Sphaerotilus montanus: one gene and its partner. The protein of the gene in region 1 interacts with the protein of each later gene in a pairwise test. Links are inferred from orthologs where the notes say so. Each region holds a gene or a part of one and is shown on either strand. Other genes may lie near its edges. The genes, in order: hflC and ftsH.

Region 1 (8,365 bases):
AGGCGCAACGACGGGTAATCCCTGCGCAGGTGCGTGGCGAGCCACTGCACATCGTCCAGCGCCGCGGTGATCAGCGTGTTGTTCGGCAACCGCGCCCGGGCGATCTCCAGCACCTCGTCGCCACCAAACAAGGCCGGCAGCAGACGCAGTGCCTCGCGGTTCATCGCAGGCAGATCGGCGGTCAGCGCCTCCAGTTCGGCCTGGTCCTTGGACGCCAGCGCGGCACGCAGCGCATCGCCCTGGACAGGCGACAGTGTCACGCCCACCAGCGCACCCTGAACGAAGCGCGCATCCGCCAGATCCATCACCAGCGACTCGACCCGTGCACGGCCCAGGCACTCGAGCGCGAGCTCGTGCACCTCCAGATCGGCTTCGAGCCCGGCATGTCCGTAGATCTCGGCCCCGAACTGCAGGGGCTCGCGCGTGCTGTCCGGGCCTGCCGGCAGCGTGTGCAGCACAGGGCCGCAGTAGCACAGGCGGGTCAGTCCGGCACGGTTCAGCAGATGGGCATCAATGCGCGCCACCTGGGGGGTGGTGTCGGCGCGCACACCCAGCGTGCGGCCGCTGAGCTGGTCGACCAGCTTGAAGGTCCGCAGGTCCAGCGCACGGCCGGTGCCGCTCAGCAGCGACTCCAGATGCTCCAGCAGCGGCGGCATGACCAGCTCATAGCCATAGCCACGGGCGGCATCCAGCAGGATGCGCCGCAACTCCTCGATTCGCCGAGCCTCGTGAGGCAACACATCGGCAATGTGCTCGGGCAACAGCCAAGCAGAAGACATAACGGTGCAGGAAATCAAAACGACGATTCTACCCGGGGGACACCGGCTTCACTGCCCGCCACGACGCAAGAAGCCGCTGCGGGCCTGCTCCAAGTCGGCATGATGACAACAGGCAGGATGGCCGGCAGGAACCGACCACAGGGCGCTCAACTGAAGAGCAGCAGCAACAGAAGTCCGGTCAGGACACTGATCAGACCGATGAACCGGATCTGTCCGTCCCCGAGCGCCAGAACCTGCTCGAAGACGCTGCGCCACCGCCGAGGACCGAACAGCGGCATCAGCCCCTCGATCACCAGCACCAGCGCCAGGGCCGACAGCAGCGTGTCCAGCGTCACTTACTTGCCACCCACACCGCCGTTGCGCATCACACGGAAGAACTCGCTCGACGGGTCGAGCACAAGCACGTCGCTCTTGCTGCGGAAACTCGAACGGTAGGCTTCCAGGCTGCGGTAGAAACTGGCGAACTGGGGATCACGGCCAAACGCCTCGGCATAGATGGCCGAAGCCTTGGCATCGCCCTCGCCCTTGACCTTCTGGGCTTCACGGTAAGCGTCTGCCAGGATCACCTCGCGCTGCCGATCCGCATCGGCGCGGATCTTTTCACCATCCGCCGAGCCTTCGGAACGCAGTTCATTGGCAACACGCTTGCGCTCCGACTCCATGCGGCGATAGACCGACTCCGTGATCGTGACAGCGAAATCGACCCGCTTGATGCGAACATCGACGATCTCGATGCCGAAGTTCTTGGCATCGTCGCTGAGGCGCTGCATCACACCCTGCATCACCTTGTCACGCTCCGTGGAGAGCATCGCCCGCACGGTGCGCTTGGTGACTTCCTCGTTCAGCGCCGCCTGAACGATGGGCGACAGGCGCGCCTCGGCATTGCGCAGATCGACGCCGGTATTGCGGATGAACTGGCGCGGCTCGGTGATGCGCCACTTGACCAGCCAGTCGATCACCAGGCTCTGCTTCTCGGCGGTGAACACCGGGCGCGTTTCCGGGCTGTCGAGCGTCTGCGTGCGGCGGTCGATGAAGATCACGTTCTGCAGGGGCGGCGGCAGCTTGAACTTCAGTCCCGGCTCGGCGATGACTTCCTTGATCTCGCCGAGCGAGTAGACGACGGCGAAGTTGCGCTGATCGACCACGAACAGCATCGACATGGAGACGAGCAACGCCATCAAGGCGCTGATCGCGATTAGTCCGATTCGATTCATTTGAAGTTCCCCTGCTCAGCGCACGTCACGGTCGCGACTGCGTTGTCCGTCGCGTGAACGCACGTCCACGCTGCTGCCCGAAGCACCGTCGTTGCCTGACAGCACCAGCGGCACGCCCGACGCCGCGGTGGCCGATGTGACCGCCGACTGCTGCATCAGCTTGTCCAGCGGCAGATAGAGCAGGTTGCTGCCGCTGCGCGAATCGACCATCACCTTGCTGACATTGGCGTAGAGCTGCGACATGGTGTCGATGTACATCCGGTCGCGGGTCACGCCCGGCGCCTTCTGGTACTCGGCGAGCACGCTGCGGAAGCGCTCGCCATCGCCTTCAGCCTGTGCCACCACGCGGGCGCGGTAGCCTTCGGCCTCTTCGGCCAGGCGTGCAGCCGTGCCGCGGGCCTTGGGAATGATGTCGTTGGCGTAGGCCTGGCCTTCGTTCTTGAGGCGTTCACGGTCGGCGCCGGCCTTGAATGCATCGTCGAAGGCAGCCTGCACCTGCTCGGGCGCCTGCACGCTCTGGACATTGACATTGACGACGAGGATGCCCGCCTTGAGGCGGTCGAGCTGGGCCTGGATCGATTTCACCAGATCCACGGCAATCGCATCGCGCTGCTCGTAGAGAACAGAATCCATCGTGCCGCGCCCGACGATCTCGCGCACTGCCGATTCGGCCGCCTGCAGGACCGCCTCTTCGACATTGCGGTTCTCGAACAGGAAGTCCTTGGCCTGTTTCAAGCGCCATTGCACGGTGAAGCGGATGTCGACGATGTTCTCGTCCTGCGTGAGCATGGACGAGTCGCGCAGACCCGTGGCCTGCACGACGGAGTTGCGCCCCACCTCGGTGGAACGCGTCTGCGTCACGCTGACGGTGTCATGCGACTGGAACGGCGAGGGCCAGCGGTACTGGATGCCGGCATCCACCGTGCGGCTGAACTTGCCGAACGTGAGGATCACGGCCTGCTGACCTTCCTGCACGATGAAGAAGCCGCTGCCCAGCCACAGCAGCGCCGCCACACCCACCAGCAGCCCCCCGCCAACGCCGAACAGACGGCCGTCGGACGAAGGGTCCGGGCGACCGGAGGGCGGCGAGCCCCCTCCGTCACGGCCAGCAGGCGTCTTGCCGCCAAACAGGCCACCGAGTTTCTGGTTGAAGTCGCGCCAGAGTTCGTCCAGATCCGGCGGACCGTCGTTGCGACCGGAATTGGCCATCACGTCTGCGCCAGCGGGCGCATTGCGCGCGCCACGCAACTGGCAGACCAGGGTTCGCGCGGCCCCGGCGACCAGATTCAGCGCAGAACCAGCCACAGCCCCCCACGGGGCCCGAACAGGCGTGTAAGCGTCCATCGGATTCGTCTTGTTCATGTCCGAAATTACAACATGCTTCACGCCGTGGGCGGCGTGGGCAGGGTTTCGACCCGTTCAGGCGTCGTGTCTTCGATCTCGATCACATCGGTATCGCTGCGATCAGGGTCGAAACGGGGATCGGTACGACCAGCAACCTCCATGCGGTCCTGGTTCAGAGCCGCTTCGGCAATGGCCTGCCGCAATGCAGGCAGTCCCTCGCCGGTGCGGGCACTGACAAACCAGCGTGGCACCACCAGCCCAGGCGCGAGCTCGTAGAGATCACCAGGCGCACGCGGGCGCTGCGCCGATTCCATGGCGTCGATCTTGTTGAAGACCAGCACCTGCGCCACGTCATCGGCACCGATCTCGTGCAGCACCCGCTGGACCTCCCGAATCTGGTCAAGCCAGACCGGGCTGGCCGCGTCGACCACGTGGAGCAGCAGATCCGCATCGGCGGCCTCCTGCAGCGTGGCCTGGAAGGCATCGACCAGCGTGTGTGGCAGGTCACGGATGAACCCCACGGTATCCGACAATGACACGCTGCGACGGGCGTCCTCGAGGTACATCTGGCGCGTGGTCGTGTCGAGGGTGGCGAAGAGCTGGTCGGCCGCATAGGTCTGCGCCTTGACCAGCGCATTGAACAGCGTGCTCTTGCCCGCGTTGGTATAGCCCACCAGCGAGACGCGGAAAGTACCTTGGCGCTCGCGCGCCTTGCGCTGCGTGCCGCGCTGACGCTTCACCTTGTCCAGCCGCTCTTTCACGGCCTTGATGCGCACGGCGATCATGCGCTTGTCCAGCTCGATCTGGGTTTCCCCAGGACCGCCGCGCAGACCGACGCCACCACGCTGGCGTTCCAGATGGGACCAGCGGCGCACGAGGCGGGTGGAGAGGTATTGCAGCCGCGCGAGTTCGACCTGAAGCTTGCCTTCATGGCTGCGCGCGCGGGCGCCAAAGATTTCGAGGATGAGTGCGATGCGGTCGAGCACTTCGACGCCGAGGTGGCGCTCGAGGTTGCGTTGCTGAGCAGGGCCCAGTGCCTGATCGAAGATCACGCACTGGGCGCCGTGCTCGGCCACGACGAGCTTGATTTCATCGGCCTTGCCCGAGCCCACGAACAGTGCGGCATCGGGAGCGCGACGGCGGGCGATGATCCGGGCGACCGGCTCATCGCCCGCAGACTGGGCCAGCAGGGCCAGTTCATCCAGCGTCGAATCGAAGGACGCGTTTGCGCCGAAATCGACCCCGACCAGAACAGCGCGTGGGAGAGGGGAAGAGTCCGTTGCAGTCAAGGTGCTTCGAGTTGACGCGTCTGGCTGGCCGCTGCGGGCGGTCAGCTGGCTTCCGGCGATTCTGCCGCGTGGAAGTTCACCGGTCGGCCCGGCACGACGGTCGAGATCGCGTGCTTGTAGACCATCTGGGTGACGGTGTTGCGAAGGAGTACCACATACTGATCAAAAGACTCGATGTGGCCCTGCAGCTTGATGCCGTTGACGAGGTAGATCGACACCGGAACATGCTCCTTGCGCAGCAGGTTGAGGAAGGGGTCTTGTAGCAGTTGCCCTTTGTTGCTCACGATATTCTCCGTGTTGGAAATGGAGTTCAAGAAGGCCCGCACGTTATCACACGCCCGGGACCACGATCCGACGGATCAGGAATCCTTTTCCGTGAAGGGATTGCGCGAGGCGCGCAACTCGATACGCAACGGAGTGCCCACGAGCTTGAAATGCTCGCGAAAACGGCTCTCCAGATAGCGTTTGTACACGTCGGTGATGTGTTCCACGGCATTGCCATGGATCACGATCAACGGCGGGTTCTGCCCACCTTGGTGGGCATAACGCAGTTTGGGGCGGGAAATTCCCGCCCGCTTGGGCTGTTGAAAATCCACCGCTTCCTGCAGCAGACGCGTCAGCACCGGCGTGGGCAGCTTGCGCTTGGCCGACGCCCAGGACTCGTCGATGGCACTCCACAGCGGCCCCAGGCCCTGGCGACGCTTGGCGGAGATGTGCAGGATCGGCGCGAACTTCAGGAAGGCCAGCCGCTGTTCGATCGAGCGCTGCAGCGTCTGGCGCTGGTACTCGTCGATGGCATCCCACTTGTTGATGGCGATGACCACCGCACGGCCTGCGTCCAGGATGTAGCCCGCGATGTGCGCATCCTGGTCCGACACGCCTTCAGTGGCGTCGATCAGCAGCAGCACGACGTTGGCGTCCCCGATGGCCTGCAGCGTCTTGACGACCGAGAACTTCTCGATCGACTCGAACACCTTGCCCTTGCGGCGCAGGCCGGCCGTGTCGATCAGCTTGTACTTGCGGCCATTGCGTTCGAACGGCACCTCGATCGCGTCGCGGGTGGTTCCCGGCAGATCGAAGGCCACCAGACGCTCTTCGCCGAGCCAGGTGTTGATGAGCGTCGACTTGCCGACATTGGGACGGCCACACACCGCCAGACGCGTCGGGCGCTCCTCTTCCGGCAAGCCGTCGTCTTCCTCGACCTCGGGCACCAGGCCTTCGAGCGCCAGCTCGATCAGGCTGCGGATGCCCTGGCCGTGGGCCGATGAAACAGCCAGCGGCTCGCCGATGCCGAGTTCGTGGAACTCGGCCAGCTGCGGGCCGTCCTTCATGCCTTCGGCCTTGTTTGCCGCCAGCAGCACACGCTTGCTGGTGGTGCGCAGGAAGCGGGCGATGTCGTGGTCCTGGGCGGACAGGCCCGCGCGCACGTCGACCACGAAGATCACCGCGTCCGCTTCGGCCACGGCCTGCCGCGTCTGCTTGGCCATCTCCTGGAAGATGCCGGAGGTGCAATCGGGTTCGAATCCGCCGGTATCGATCACGATGAATTCATGCCCGGCCAGGGCGCCGTCGCCATAGTGGCGGTCGCGGGTCAGGCCCGCGTAGTCGGCCACGATGGCATCGCGGCGTCCAGTGAGTCGGTTGAACAGCGTGGACTTGCCGACGTTGGGACGTCCGACGAGGGCAATCACGGGTTTCATGGGTCGGTTCCGATCTGTAGCAGTTGAATGGTTGTTATGGAAAACGCGGGGTCATTCCGGCCGGAACGCGAACACGTTGCCGGACCGGGTCACGGCCAGCATCGTCAGGCCGGAGCGCACCAGCGGTGCAATGATCGCGCTGCCATCGGTGGGCAGACGCAGCAGGGGCTCGCCCCGGTCCTGCGACAGGACATGGAGCCAGCCTTCGCTGTCGCCGAACACCAGCGTCGAGCCGACGGCCAGCGGGGCCGTCAGACCACGGTAGCGGAGCTTGTCCGAGGTCCACGCCACATCCCCGCTGGCGCGGCGCCAGGCGCTGACCCGGTCGGTCGCGTCCGCACCGGACACGAACTCGGCATCGATCGCCAGACCCTCGAAGCCGCCTTGCGGTCGACTCCAGAGCACGGCATGTCGTTCGACATTCAGGCAGGTCACCGCGACCTGGAAGGAACGGGCGCAGACCACGTCCCCGCTGCGTGCAGCCGGCCCGACGAGGTCGGCCAGCCGCTCGACCTCGTTGGTCCCGCGCGGCGATGCGAGGGTGCTGTCCGCGCGCAGGGCCCCCGTGAGCGGATCGAGCGCCAGCAGGCGCGCGCCCATGCCCACCAGCAGCGTGTTGCGGTAGGCCAGCAGCACGCCCGGCTGCGCCAGCGACAGGGCATCGCCCGATCGGCCCACGGTCCACAGGCGGCGACCATCGAACACGTCGAAGGCCTGCACGCTGCGGTCGACGGCCTGGATGAACACCCGCTCGCCCGCCACCAGCGGCGCGGTGACTACCCGCGAGTTGAGCCGGGTGCGCCAGATCTCGCGGTCGCCGTCGATCACGACCAGTTCGTTGTTCCTGGTGACGACGGCCGCATGCCGTCCGTCACTGCCGACACCGGCCGACAGCGGTGCACCGACCGTCACCTGGCCGCGGACCGTGCCGGTTCCAATGTCCATGCTGACGATCTTTCCATCGTCACCCGCGAGCATGAAACGATCGCCCAGCACGGCCACCGTCTGCCCGGCCAGTGGCCGGCCCAGACTCTGGCGCCAGACCTGCTTGCCGGCGATCCGGGGCGTCAGCGGCTCCAGCGGCGTGGGCTTGGGCCGCTCGACCGAAGAGCAGGCCGCCATCAGCAGGGCCACGGCCACCACCAGACAGCGCCGGACAGCGCTGGGACCGCACGCGTTCAGGATGGTCATTTTGCGGCTCCCGAGGCAGCGCCCTCTTCCTGCGGCGCCGCACCCAGCGCAACCAGCTTGGCCTCGACCAGACGGCGGTAGTCCACGTCCTTGGCGAGTGCCTTCCAGGCCTGCTGGTAAGCCGTCACGGCCTCCGCAGTCCTGGACTGGGCCTGCAGGATGTCGCCACGGCGGTCCGCGGCCAGCCCGGCCCAGGCCTCGGGGACCTCGCTGCTGACCAGTTTCAGAGCCTCGTCATGGCGCTTGGCTTCGAGGTGCACGCCCGCCAGACGCAGGCGGGCAATCGCCCGGTATTCGTCTTCCTTGGCGTTCGCGGCCACCCACTCCAGCGTGCCGCGCGCGGCATCGGCCTGGCCCTTGTCGAACTGCACCTTGGCGGCGAGCAGACCGCCCTGCTCCGCAAATGCGGTCGCCGGATAGCGGGCCTGCAGATCGGCCCAGACCTTGGTCACCCGGTCCGCATCGCCGGCCTGGGCCGAGCGCTCCAGTTCGTCGTAGATGCCCCCGGCCTTGGCGGCCTGGTCGCGCTGCCAGTACTGCCAGCCGTTCCAGCCGGCATACGCCGTCAGCACGATCAGCAGCACCCAGGTGATCAGGTTGCCGAACTTGGCCCAGAACTGCTTGAGCTGGTCGAGCTGTTCCTGTTCTTCGAGGTCGAGATGGGATGCCATGCGCGTGTGTCGGAGGTGTAACCGTGGAGAGAGGGATTATGCGGGCCGCACTGGGGCGACGCCGGATCAGTCGGCGATCTCGGCCGACCAGGCGGCCACGTCGGCCAGCGGACGCAGCGCCTGGGCACGGCCGCCATCGCGCAGCGGCTTCACGGCCACCATGCCCTGCGCCAGCTC
Region 2 (8,524 bases), 890 kb from region 1 along the record:
TGGTTGGTCAGCACCTGGTAGAAGGACTTGGCCCAGTCCGCACCAGCCGCTGCGGCCTTGAAGTTGGCGTCATCCGGCGCCACGAAGTTGCCGGCGGCATTCTTCAACGCCACGTACGACATCTTGTTCTGCTTGGCGTAGGCGTATTCGACATAACCGATCGAGTTGGGCAGGCGCTGCACGAAGGCCGAGACGCCTTCGTTGCCCTTGCCGCCAGCACCGGTCGGCCAGTTCACGGCCGTGCCTTCGCCGACCTTGGCTTTCCAGTCGGCATTCACCTTCGACAGATAGTTCGTGAAGATGAAGCTGGTGCCCGAGCCATCCGCACGGCGGACCACGGCAATCGCGGCATCCGGCAGGGGCACACCCGGATTCAGCGCTGCCAGCGCCGGATCGTTCCACTTGGTGACCTTGCCGAGATAGATGTCGGCCAGCAGCTCCCCGGACATCTTGATCTGGCCGGGCTGGATGCCCTTGATGTTGACCACCGGCACGACGCCGCCGATCACAGTCGGGAACTGCATCAGCCCGTCCTTGGCCAGATCCTCGTCGCTCAGCGGTGCATCGGAAGCCCCGAAGTCGACCGTCTTGCCCTTGATCTGCTTGATGCCAGCGCCGGAGCCGACCGACTGGTAATTGATACGCGCACCAGACGCCTTGTTGTAGGCATCGGCCCACTTGGCGTAGATCGGTGCGGGGAACGATGCACCGGCACCCGTGGCATCCTGTGCGGCGGCCATGCTGGCCGCTGCCGTCAGCGTCAGGGCCAACACCGTCTGACCGATAGTGCGAATATTCATGTGGTTTCCTCAGATGCGGACAACGGCACGTCGCCGATGAAACGAATCGTAGGCGCGTATTGTGACAAACACGTGACTCCATTCCTCGTCGAGAAAAAGCCGGCCGACTCGGACCGCCCGCCAGCAGCGCACGCACGACGGCACCGTCATCGATTCGTCACAGTTCCCGAGAAGAATCTGCAAGCTGTCCGGACGTCGGTCCGAAACCTGAAATCCATTGAGCGAGGAGCTTGCATGAACAAACGTCTCTGGTTGTTGGCAATGGCTGGCGTGACCGCCTGGACCCTGTCTGGCTGTGCGGCCATGAGCGCGCAGCCCTCGATCGCCGACACGCTGGCCTCCACCCCGGAGTTGTCGACACTCGCGCAACTCGTGCGGCAAGCCGGCATGACCGACGCGCTGAACGGTGAAGGCCCGTTCACCGTGTTCGCTCCGTCGAACGAGGCCTTCAAGGCGGTTCCCGCCAAGACCATGGAAACGCTCGGCAAGGACCCGGCGCGCCTGAAGGCTGTGCTGTCCTTCCATGTAGTGCCTTCACGCCTGCCGGCTGCGGCCATCACCAATGGCAAGCTCACGTCCCTCGACGGCTCGCCGCTGACCACTTCGCGCGCGGGTGAATTCGTGACCATCGAGGACGCGCTGGTCACCCGTGCAGACATCGCAGCGCGCAATGGCGTTGTCCACCTCGTGGACCGGGTGCTGATTCCTCCGAAGCGCTGATTCCTCCGGAGTCCCGACGACAAGAAAAAACCCGGCAGTTCACGCCGGGTTTTTTGTTTTCAGGACGGTACGCCCGGGTATGGACTCAGGCCTTGACCGTGTCGGCCATCCGCTGTGCGCAGCGACGCGCCACGTCCGCGTCCTGCGCCTCCACCATCACCCGCAGCAACGGCTCCGTGCCCGAAGCACGAATCAGCACACGACCGGTGTCGCCGAGTTCGGCGGTGATGCGCTCTTCCTCCGCGAACAATGCCTGGTTGTTCTTCCAGTCCTGGCCAGGCGCCAGCCGGATGTTCAGCAGCGTCTGAGGGAACAGATCAACCCCCTCCAGCAGTTCGGACAGAGAACGGCAAGCGCGCTGCTGCGCCTGCAGGACCTGCAATGCGCTGACGATGCCGTCCCCGGTGGTGTGGCGGTCGAGCGCCAGCAGATGGCCGGACCCTTCTCCGCCGAGCTGCCAGCCACGCCGCGTCAGCTCTTCGAGAATGTAGCGATCGCCCACCTTGGCCCGCACGAACTCGATGCCGCGGCGCTTGATGGCGACCTCGACCGCCATGTTCGTCATCAGTGTTCCGACGACGCCCGGCACGTTTTCGCCCTGCGCCAGCCGGTCCACCACCATGGCATAGAGCAGCTCGTCGCCGTTGTACAGGCGACCTGCACCATCCACGACCTGCAGACGGTCGGCATCACCGTCGAGCGCGATGCCATAGTCGGCGCGGTGCAGCTTGACGGCCTCGACCAGCGCCTGCGGCGACGTGGCACCGACACCGTCATTGATGTTGTAGCCATCAGGCTCGCAGCCGATGCGAATCACCTCGGCCCCCAGCTCGTGGAACACATCCGGAGCGATGTGGTAGGCGGCACCGTTGGCCCCGTCGACGACGATCTTCAGGCCCTTGAGCGACAGATCGTTAGAGAATGTCGACTTGCAGAATTCCAGGTAGCGTCCCGGTGCATCGTTGAGACGGCGCGCCCGGCCGAGCGAGCTGGAGTCGGCCCAGAGCGGCTCTGCGGCCAGTGCCGCCTCGACCTCTTCTTCCCAGGCGTCCGGCAGTTTTTCGCCACGGGCCGAGAAGAACTTGATGCCGTTGTCGGCATACGGATTGTGCGAGGCACTGATGACCACCCCCAGGCTGAGGCGCAGCGCCCGGGTCAGGTAAGCCACGCCCGGGGTCGGCAAAGGGCCCGTCAGCATCACGTCCACGCCGGCCGAGTTGAGGCCGGCCTCCAGCGCCGACTCCAGCATGTAGCCGGAAATGCGAGTGTCCTTGCCGATCAGGACCACCGGACGCTCATGGGTCGCGCGCAATACACGACCGACAGCATTGCCAAGCCGAAGTACAAAATCTGGCGTAATCGGATAAGTACCAACTGCGCCACGAATTCCATCCGTACCGAAATACTTTCTGCTCATTGCAATCCCGTGAGGCAAATTTCTGATGAATGGCCATGTTACCCACCATGGCCTGCGTTACCTTAATGGCAGACCCGGTCTGCCGGCATGCGTCACAACAATCCGGCGGCACTCCACACGCGGAGTGCATCCACTGTTGCATCCACGTCATGGACACGGAGGATGCGTGCGCCGCACTGCGCCGCGGCCAAGGCCGCCGCCACGCTGGCGCAGAGTCGATCCGATACCGGCTTGCCCGTCACCGCTCCCAGCGAAGACTTGCGAGACCATCCCGCCAGCACCGGGTGGCCGAGGTCGAGCAAGGCCTGCTGTCCCCGCACCAACGCGAAGTTGTCTTCGACGCGCTTGCCAAAACCGATGCCCGGATCGAGCACGATGCGCTGGCGGTCCACCCCGCGCTCCACGAGTGCAAGCACCCGTTCCGCCAGGAAATCCCGCACCTCGGACACGATGTCGACATGCCAGGGCGCAGCCTGCATCGTCGGAGGATGACCGGACATGTGCATCAGGCAGACGCCACACTGGGGGTGATTCACCACCACGTCCATGGCACCGTCGGCACCCAGCGCCCGAATGTCATTGATGATGTCTGCCCCGAGGTCCAGCGCCCGCTGCATGACCTCCGGCTTGCAGGTGTCGATCGACAGCGGCACACCCAGCGACAACGCATCCCGCAGCACAGGTTCGATGCGCTGCCACTCCTGGTCTGCGGAAATCGACTCGGCTCCTGGGCGACTGGACTCCCCGCCGATGTCCAGCAGGTCAGCACCCTGTTGCAGCAACGTTTCACAGTGCTTCAGCGCCACGGCAGCAGAGGAACGTCCACCGTCGAAAAACGAATCTGGAGTGACGTTGACGATCCCCATGACCCGCACGACACGCAGATCGACCTGGTAGCGACTGGTGGACCAGACGAGGCTGGCGGAATGGTCGGGAATGGTGGATGGACGCATCACGAAGTACCTTGGCTTCTGATCGGGATCACAAATAAAAAACGGGGCTTGCGCCCCGTTTCTGGATTCCATTCTGGTTCTCTGTCGCGTCAGGCAGGTGCGGTCGCGTTGCCTGAACTGATGGACGGCGGGTTGGACGGACCACCAGGAGGCTTGTTGACCGAGGGGATCCAGTCCTTGGGCGGCTTCGGCGGACGACCGTTCATGATGTCCTCGATCTGGTCGGCGTCGATGGTTTCCCATTCGAGCAAGGCCTGCGCCATCACATGCATCTTGTCCTGGCTTTCCTCGATCAGGCGACGGGCCAGCGCGTACTGGTTGTCGATGATGCGGCGGATCTCGGAATCGACCTTCTGCATGGTCTGCTCGGACATGTTGGTGGTCTTGGTCACCGAACGGCCGAGGAACACTTCACCTTCGTTGTCCGCGTAGACCATCGGACCCAGTGCGTCGGTCATGCCGTAACGCGTGACCATGTCGCGGGCGATCTGGGTCGCACGCTCGAAGTCATTGCTGGCGCCGGTGGTCATCTGGTGCATGAAGACCTCTTCCGCGATCCGGCCACCGAACAGCACCGAGATCGTGGACAGCATGCGTTCCTTGTCCAGGCTGTAACGGTCGCCTTCCGGCAACTGCATCGTCACCCCCAGTGCGCGACCGCGCGGGATGATCGTCACCTTGTGGACCGGATCCGTCTTCGGCAGCAGGCGCGCGACGAGCGCATGACCCGCCTCGTGGTAGGCCGTGTTGCGGCGTTCCTCCTCCGGCATGATCATGGACTTCCGCTCGGGACCCATCATGATCTTGTCCTTGGCCTTCTCGAAGTCGACCATCTCCACGACACGACCATTGCGGCGAGCAGCGAACAGAGCGGCTTCATTGACCAGATTGGCCAGATCAGCGCCCGAGAAACCAGGCGTGCCACGCGCCAGGATATCGGCACGGATGTCCTGCCCGATCGGGATCTTGCGCATGTGCACGTTCAGGATCTGCTCGCGACCACGCACGTCCGGCAGCGTCACATACACCTGGCGGTCGAAGCGGCCGGGGCGCAGCAGGGCCGGGTCCAGGATGTCCGGACGGTTCGTGGCAGCCACGACGATGACGCCGAGGTTGGTCTCGAAACCATCCATCTCGACCAGCATCTGGTTGAGGGTCTGCTCGCGCTCGTCATTGCCGCCACCCAAGCCAGCACCACGGTGGCGACCGACCGCGTCGATTTCATCGATGAAGATGATGCAGGGCGCGTTCTTCTTGGCCTGCTCGAACATGTCGCGCACGCGGGCTGCACCGACACCGACGAACATTTCCACGAAATCCGAACCGGAGATCGAGAAGAACGGCACTTTCGCTTCACCGGCGATGGACTTCGCCAGCAGGGTCTTGCCGGTGCCGGGAGGGCCGACCATCAGCACGCCACGGGGAATGCGACCGCCGAGTTTCTGGAATTTCTGGGGATCCTTGAGGAAGTCCACCAGTTCCTTGACCTCTTCCTTGGCCTCGTCGCAGCCAGCCACATCGGCGAACGTCACCGAGTTGTTGGTGTCGTCGAGCATGCGGGCGCGGCTCTTGCCGAAGCTGAAGGCGCCGCCCTTGCCGCCACCCTGCATCTGGCGCATGAAGTAGACCCACACGCCGATCAGCAGCAGCATCGGACCCCAGGAGATCAGCAGGCTCGTCAGCAGGGAGGGCTCGTCGCGCGGCTTGACCCGGAACTTGATGCCGTTGCTGATGAGGTCACCAACCAGACCACGGTCCAGATAGGTGGCCGTGGTGCGGATCTTCTTGTCGTCCGTGGTCAGCGCCTCGATCTCGGCGCCGCCCGGGTTTTCCTGCAGCACCACCTCGCGGATGCGCTTGGAGCGCACCTCTTCAAGGAACTCGGAGTACCCGATCTGGTTACCGGCCGTGGCCGTGCGGTCAAACTGCTTGAAAACGGTGAACAGCACCAACGCTATCACCAGCCACACAGCTACTTTGGAGAACCATTGATTGTTCACCGCGGCTCCTTATTTGATTCGAACACGCCCCAGGTCGGGGCCTTGCGTGCCGCTTGGTACGCACCTATGCGGTAGATGGGGGCAATTCTAGTGCAGTCAACCCCCCGGCAAGCTGATGTTTGACGGGTAACCCTGACCTTGAGCAGGGCGGGCCGTGCACTCTCTCACCGGAACTCAGCTTCTCTTGTCGGCCTGTTTCAGCCCCAGCCCGACCAGAAAGGTTTCTGCCGATTTGTCGCGAGACGCCTTGGGCTTGATGGGCTTGACCACCCGGAAATGATCCTTGAACAACTGTACCAGCTGGCTATAACCACTGCCGTGGAACACCTTGCACACCAGCACGCCATCCGGGCGCAGATGGGCTTGCGCAAACTCGATGGCGAGTTCGATCAGATGGGCGATGCGGGCAGCGTCCGACACCTCGATGCCGGACAGGTTCGGCGCCATGTCCGACACCACGACATCGACGGAGCGCCCGCCCAGCACGTCGACCAGCTGCTGCAGCACCGCATCTTCACGGAAGTCGCCCTGGATGAAGCGCACGCCCTCGATCGGCTCGAAATCCAGCAGGTCGAGCGCAATGATCGTCCCGTTGAGCTCCCCCGCAGCCGCACCGCCGGCGCCCGCCTCCTTCGGCGCGAAACGGCGGCGCAGGTACTGGCTCCAGGCACCCGGACAGGCCCCCAGATCGACCACCACCTGACCCGGCCGGAACAGGTGGAAGGTCTCGTCGATTTCCTTGAGCTTGTAGGCGGCACGGGCACGGTAACCGTCGCGCTTGGACTGCCGGACGTAGGGATCGGTCAGGTGCTCGTTGAGCCACGCCTTGTTGATCTTCTTGCTTTTACTGTCGATCTTCATATCGCAACGATAATAGCGGCATGGCTGCCATCCAATTGACTCCGGCCCAGCGCAAGGAACACCGCGCTGAGGCCCACCACCTCGACCCCGTCGTCATGATCGGGTCCGAAGGACTCACTCCTGCCGTTCTCAAGGAGATCGACTCTGCCCTCAATGCCCACGGACTGATCAAGGTCCGTGTCTTCAGCGACGACCGCGCCGCACGCGAGGCCCTGCTGGCGTCGCTGTCCGACGAACTGGAGGCTGCACCGATCCAGCACATCGGCAAGCTGCTGGTGCTCTGGCGCCCGCTGCCGGCCAAGGAAGCGCGTCCGGACTCGCCCGATCGGCGTGCCTCGGCACCCCGCGTGGTGAAGCTGCTGACCTTCTCCAAGAGCGGCTCGCAACGCGCCCAGGTCAAGAAGCTCACCATCTTCGGCAATCAGCGTCTGACCGCGGGCGGCATCGTCAAGCGGTCCAAGAAGCGCCTGATCGGCACCAAGAAACGCGCGCAAAGCAGCGAATAAGCCCCACCGGGATCACACGCCCGCATCCGTCGTTGACGCAAGGACCCCGGCTTCGGGGTCTTTGCGTTTCTTACCGCGGGTAACGGTTTCCAATGGAATTTCAGCTTGTCCCGGCACCGCGCCAGACCAGCACCAGCAACAACAGGCCCTTCAGCACGAACATCACGCTGGAAATCCCGTGCAAGGCGCCAAAACTCAGGAGCCCCTGCCCCGCACGGGCCGCCTCCATCATCGGCTGCAGCGCAAAGTAACCCAGCACGGTGCAGAACAGCGCGCCGAGCACCAGCAGCAGATTGATCGACAGCACAGAACCTTGCCCGGCCCGCATCCGCCCGGAGGCCAGCCGCCGCTCGATCAGGAACAGCGCCGCGGCCAACCCAAGCGCTGCGTAGGCCTCGATGCGGAACATGTTGCCCGCCAGTCGCCCGGCGTCTGCACGCTCCAGTCCCGCAAACAGCACGGGCGCCGCCACGGCCGCCAGCGTCGCCACCAGGCCCAGCCACAACGCCGCCAGGACCGTTCGGAATCGACTCAGCATAGGGGCCACCGGATCAGGTGTAGCGCACTTCGATGATTTCGTAGTTCTTCGCCCCACCAGGCGCATTCACCACCGCCACGTCGCCGGCCTCCTTGCCGATCAGGGCCCGGGCAATGGGCGAGCCCACCGAGATGCGGCCGAACTTGATGTCCGCCTCGTCCTCGCCGACGATCTGGTAGGTCACGGCGTCACCCGTCTCTTCCTCCTCCAGGTCGACGGTGGCGCCGAACACGATCCGCCCGCCCGCGTTGAGCGTGCTGGGATCGATCACCTGTCCGACCGCGAGCTTGCCTTCGACTTCCAGAATGCGGCCTTCGATGAAGCCCTGCTTGTCCTTGGCCGCTTCGTACTCGGCGTTCTCGGACAAGTCGCCCTGCGCACGGGCCTCGGAGATCGCATTGATCACCCAGGGCCGCTCCACGGTCTTGAGCCGGTGCAGCTCGGCTTTGAGCAGCTCGGCGCCGCGCTTGGTCAACGGAATCGTGGCCATGGTTCTTCTAACTCGATAGTCGATTGCAGGGACAAAAACGAGCCGCCGCCAGCTTCCCTGCGGAAGGCCGGCGGCGGCGACAGATCAAGGCGCGGAGTTTAGATCAGTTCGGCATGCAGCTCTTGCAGGGAAACAACCGAGAGACCGTCCTGGTGCTTGAGCGCTTCGGTCGCGGCCTCGCAGCCGGCCATCGTCGTGTAGTACGTCACCCGGTTGGCCAGCGCAGCGGTGCGGATGTG

What was found.
Region 2: the proteins of hflC (region 1) and ftsH interact in binary tests that used the Escherichia coli proteins (3 or more experiments, as listed by UniProt). The link is inferred for Sphaerotilus montanus from one-to-one orthologs.

Annotation. Positions count from the first base shown.
Region 1 is NZ_JACCFH010000001.1:3,756,020-3,764,384, reverse strand. What follows is about bases 55-2,851. They hold hflC (protease modulator HflC), read right to left. Parts: upstream 1,994-2,851; coding sequence 1,115-1,993; downstream 55-1,114. Other genes in these bases: hflK (FtsH protease activity modulator HflK), read right to left, coding at 2,009-2,851; BDD16_RS17125 (DUF2065 domain-containing protein), read right to left, coding at 926-1,114; BDD16_RS17130 (ATP phosphoribosyltransferase regulatory subunit), read right to left, coding at 55-779. In the rest of the region: more of BDD16_RS17130, read right to left, coding at 1-54; more of hflK, read right to left, coding at 2,852-3,355; GTPase HflX, read right to left, coding at 3,376-4,626; RNA chaperone Hfq, read right to left, coding at 4,668-4,910; ribosome biogenesis GTPase Der, read right to left, coding at 4,986-6,326; BDD16_RS17095 (outer membrane protein assembly factor BamB), read right to left, coding at 6,378-7,517; BDD16_RS17090 (YfgM family protein), read right to left, coding at 7,514-8,188; hisS (histidine--tRNA ligase), read right to left, coding at 8,255-8,365.
Region 2 is NZ_JACCFH010000001.1:4,643,763-4,652,286, forward strand. The notes cover bases 3,436-6,391. They hold ftsH (ATP-dependent zinc metalloprotease FtsH), read right to left. Parts: upstream 5,891-6,391; coding sequence 3,980-5,890; downstream 3,436-3,979. Other genes in these bases: folP (dihydropteroate synthase), read right to left, coding at 3,436-3,890; BDD16_RS21250 (RlmE family RNA methyltransferase), read right to left, coding at 6,065-6,391. In the rest of the region: phosphate ABC transporter substrate-binding protein PstS, read right to left, coding at 1-800; BDD16_RS21230 (fasciclin domain-containing protein), read left to right, coding at 1,035-1,520; glmM (phosphoglucosamine mutase), read right to left, coding at 1,606-2,937; more of folP, read right to left, coding at 3,030-3,435; more of BDD16_RS21250, read right to left, coding at 6,392-6,751; BDD16_RS21255 (YhbY family RNA-binding protein), read left to right, coding at 6,772-7,257; BDD16_RS21260 (DUF4149 domain-containing protein), read right to left, coding at 7,358-7,795; transcription elongation factor GreA, read right to left, coding at 7,809-8,285; carB (carbamoyl-phosphate synthase large subunit), read right to left, coding at 8,384-8,524. UniProt on the Escherichia coli protein: Acts as a processive, ATP-dependent zinc metallopeptidase for both cytoplasmic and membrane proteins. Plays a role in the quality control of integral membrane proteins.